DNA from 2 places in the Blautia sp. An46 genome. Region 2 is predicted to be linked to the other one. Evidence: riboswitches for the same ligand, from Rfam matches in the RefSeq annotation. Region 2 holds a riboswitch; the other holds the start of a gene.
What was found. A riboswitch is a leader RNA that binds a small molecule or an ion and turns the genes downstream of it on or off. The one in region 2 is predicted to bind ZMP and ZTP.
Positions count from the first base shown of each region.

Region 1: another riboswitch for ZMP and ZTP. It lies ahead of B5G00_RS03765 (IMP cyclohydrolase); the one in region 2 lies ahead of B5G00_RS15355 (NAD(P)-binding protein).

Region 1 is NZ_NFIF01000003.1:82,743-84,944, reverse strand. It holds gene B5G00_RS03770 (class I SAM-dependent rRNA methyltransferase) at 1-993, shown strand, start outside; ZMP/ZTP riboswitch at 1,092-1,170, shown strand; gene B5G00_RS03765 (IMP cyclohydrolase) at 1,231-1,944, shown strand; gene B5G00_RS03760 (phosphoribosylaminoimidazolecarboxamide formyltransferase) at 2,003-2,202, shown strand, end outside.
Region 2 is NZ_NFIF01000021.1:59,343-61,544, reverse strand. It holds gene B5G00_RS15360 (heavy metal translocating P-type ATPase) at 1-718, opposite strand, end outside; ZMP/ZTP riboswitch at 889-972, shown strand; gene B5G00_RS15355 (NAD(P)-binding protein) at 1,030-2,202, shown strand, end outside.

The DNA.
Region 1 (2,202 bases), on a different contig from region 2:
AGAACAGATGTGGAGATTGACAGAGAGTTTCTGAAAACACGGGTGAAAGATGCCTGGGAGTATAGGAAAAAGACCGTAGATACCAGCAGCTGCAGGATTATTTTTGGAGAGGCAGATTTTCTTCCCGGCCTTGTAGTGGACAAGTTTTCTCAGGTACTGGTGGTCCAGTCCCTTGCCCTTGGCATTGACCGGATGAAGGAGACCATTGTAGAAGTCTTAAAAGAAGTACTGGCAGAAGACGGAATACAGATTCAGGGAGTTTACGAGCGGAGCGATGCCAAGGTCAGGGCCCAGGAAGGGATGGAACGTGTAAAGGGATTTATCGGAGAGCCTTTCGATACTCTGGTGGAGATCGAGGAAAACGGAGTAAAATATCAGGTGGATGTTAAAGATGGTCAGAAAACCGGATTTTTCCTGGACCAGAAATATAACCGTCTGGCAATCCAGAAGCTCTGCAAAGGTGCCAGAGTCCTGGACTGCTTTACTCATACAGGTTCCTTTGCCCTGAATGCGGGAATTGCCGGAGCTGCAGAAGTGACAGGAGTAGATGCCTCTGAACTGGCAGTTCATCAGGCGGGAGAAAATGCAAAGCTCAATGGATTGGAAGACAGGGTGAAATTTATCTGTGAAGATGTTTTTGAGCTTCTTCCTGAGCTGGAGAAAAAGGGAGAGAAATATGATATGGTGATCCTGGACCCACCGGCCTTTACCAAGTCCAGGAATTCTATCAAAAATGCAGTACGGGGATACCGGGAGATCAATCTGCGGGCTATGAAGCTGGTGAAGGACAGAGGATTCCTGGCCACCTGTTCCTGCTCCCATTTCATGGATTATGAGCTGTTTACCCAGACCATCGGTCAGGCAGCCAGAAATGCCCATAAGCGTCTGCGCCAGGTAGAGTTCAGGACCCAGGCAGCGGATCATCCGATTTTGTGGGGAGCGGGGGATTCTTACTATCTGAAGTTTTATATTTTCCAGGTGTGTGAGGAGTAGCACAAGGAATTTTGAAGAAGCTGTAAAATTGTCAGTATTGAGGATATTCATTTTCTCACAAAAATTATTGACTTTTTCTGACATAGATGTTATGTTTTAAGTGCTTATATGACTGACGGAAGTGGAAATGACCACGGGGAGTATAAGCGAGAGAAGCCGACCGTCTGGGCAGAATGCTCGGATAGTGGGCTTTTTTCATTGTTATAGTTATTATATATCTGTAAAGGAGAGAAATTCATGAAGATGCTGTCATTGTCAGAAGAACTGAAAAATAATGCATACCCGGGAAGAGGTATCGTGCTGGGGAAGACCCCGGATGGAAAGAAAGCTGTGGCTGCTTATTTTATTATGGGAAGAAGCGCCAACAGCAGAAACCGTGTGTTTGTAGAGGATGGAGAAGGTATCCGTACCCAGGCTTTTGACCCTTCAAAAATGGAAGACCCCAGCCTGATCATTTACGCTCCTGTTCGTGTACTTGGGAATAAAACAATTGTTACAAACGGTGACCAGACAGATACTATTTACGAGGGTATGGACAAGCAGATGACATTTGAGCAGTCTTTAAGGAGCCGTGAATTTGAGCCTGACGGACCAAACTACACCCCTAGAATTTCAGGAATTATGCATATTGAAAACGGACATTATAATTATGCTATGTCTATTTTAAAAAGCAATAATGGGGATCCGAAATCTTGCTGCAGATTTACCTATGCTTATGAGAATCCGATAGACGGAGAAGGTCGTTTTATCCATACTTATATGCATGACGGCAATCCTCTGCCAAGCTTTGAAGGAGAGCCGAAAGCAGTGGGGATTTCCGGTGATATTGACGCCTTTACAAAGGAGGTCTGGGAGAGCCTGAATGAGGAAAATAAGGTGTCTCTGTTTGTTCGGTTTATTGACATTGAGACAGGAAAATATGAAACCAGGATCGTGAATAAAAATAATTAATATATCAGAGAAATACTCTGGACAGCAATAATGCAGATAATGGAAAGGAAGTTAGAATATGAAAGAATTAGCGCTGAAATACGGATGTAATCCAAACCAGAAACCATCTAAGATCTATATGGCAGACGGCTCTGACCTGCCTATCAAGGTTCTCAGCGGAAAGCCGGGATACATTAATTTCCTGGACGCTTTTAACGGCTGGCAGCTTGTAAGAGATTTAAAGAAAGCAACAGGACTTCCGGCAGCTACATCCTTTAA
Region 2 (2,202 bases):
TCCAGGTGGCCCACCGGTCTGCCAGCCTTACGATCTTGGCCTTTCCGGCATCAGCAGACTGGACCAGACGGATCATCCGCCAGATAGAGCTGTCTTCCCCTACTCTTGAAGCTTTCATATCAAAAGAACCGAACTGGTTGACCGTTCCGCTGGATACCTCGTCTCCCGGACCTTTGTCTACCGGAAGAGATTCTCCTGTCATAACAGCCTGATCCACGGAGGTCTCTCCGGATAGGATCACCCCGTCTACAGGGATAGTCTCTCCCGGAAGAACCCGGAGTACATCATTGACAGCCACCTCTTTAGCCGGCAGGAGGATTTCTTTGCCGTTTAAGATCTTTCGTGCAGTTAAAGGGGTAAGGTGCACCAGCTTTTCAATACCAGCTCTTGCCTTGGCTACAGTAAGTTCTTCTAAAAGAGAACCAATCTGCATGATAAAGGCTACTTCGCCGGCGGCAAAGATCTCTCCGATGATCACCGAAGCAATCAGAGCCAGAGATACTAATACGTCTGCTTTAATGTCAAAACGTGTGACAAGGCCTTCTATGGCTTCTTTGATGATCGGGATCCCGCAGAGAAGAATGGCGATCCAGGCTGTGTTAAAAAGAATACCTTCCGGCTCCAGAAAACTGATCAGCAGAGAGAGACCGGAGATCACGAGAAATAAAATGCTTCTTTTTGTTTCATTGAGAAACAAGTCTTTCATAGATGAAATCATAGCGCTCCTTCTTTCTTAAAATATACATATGGGGGTATATGTATAATATACCCATAGGGGTATATGAGTCAAGAGAATTTCAGAGAATTACAGAAGACTTTTGTGAGATAATTTTTATATAAAAATTAAATTGACAGAAGACATGGAATGTGGTATGTTGAATTTAAATAAAGGGTTTTTGCTGCTGACGTATAAAATGGAGTACCATGATGTGGCAAGAGCTGATAGAGAAGCCGGACGTCTGGGCGACATTTATCGGATAAGCGATAAATGCCGCCCTTTTTTTATCAGAAGAGAGGAGGAATCTTTCATTGAGCAGATTAAGTATTATTACACAGAACAAAGCCCAGGCGACAGTAGAAGAACTGTATAAAGACCTGGAAAGACGGATCAGCGCCAGTCCTCCCGGACTATGTCCTGTGGACCTGGCCTCGTCTTTTTTGAAACTTTGTCATGCCCAGTCCTGTGGAAAGTGTGTACCCTGCAGGGTAGGACTGGGCCAGCTCCAGAAGCTGATGGAGCAGGTTCTGGACGGACAGGCGGACCTTTCCGTGATCGATCTTATCGAAAAAACCGCACGGAATATTTTTTATTCCGCAGACTGCGCCATCGGCTATGAAGCTGCCAGAATGGTTTTAAAAGGAATCCGCGGATTCAGAGATGATTTCGAGGAACATATTTTAAGAGGAAGATGTAAATTTGAACTGAACCAGCCGGTTCCCTGTGTATCCCAATGTCCGGCAGGAGTGGATATTCCCGGTTATGTAGCTTTGGTAGCAGAGGGCCGATACGGGGATGCGGTGCGGCTGATCCGAAAAGATAATCCCCTTCCTGCAGTCTGCGGCCTGATCTGTGAACATCCCTGCGAGGTACGGTGCCGCAGGACCATGGTAGATGATCCGGTAAATATCCGAGGATTGAAACGATTTGCAGTAGATCATGCAGGAGATGTTCCCCTTCCTGTACCGGCGGTGGCTACAGGAAAGAAGGTAGCTGTTATAGGAGGCGGTCCGGGAGGTATCAGTGCGGCTTATTATCTCACCCTTATGGGACACGAGGTGACCATCTTTGAGCAGAGAAAGAAACTGGGCGGCATGCTCCGCTATGGAATCCCCAATTACCGTCTGCCAAGAGAGGAACTGGACCGGGAGATCAACCATCTTTTAAGTCTGGGCATTCATGTAAAGACAGAGGTAACGGTGGGAGAGGATCCCAATATCGCAGATTTAAGAGAAGAGTATGATGCAGTCTATATTGCTATCGGTGCACATATTGACAGAAAGATCGGCATTGAAGGGGAAGAAGCCCAAGGCGTCATCTCTGCTGTGGAACTTCTCCGGGAAATCGGAGACGACGAGATGCCGGATTTCACAGGAAAGGAAATCGTCGTTATAGGCGGCGGCAACGTGGCCATGGATGTGGCCCGGTCTGCGGTGCGCCTGGGAGCAAAACGGGTGCGGATCGCATACCGGAGACGGCGGGTA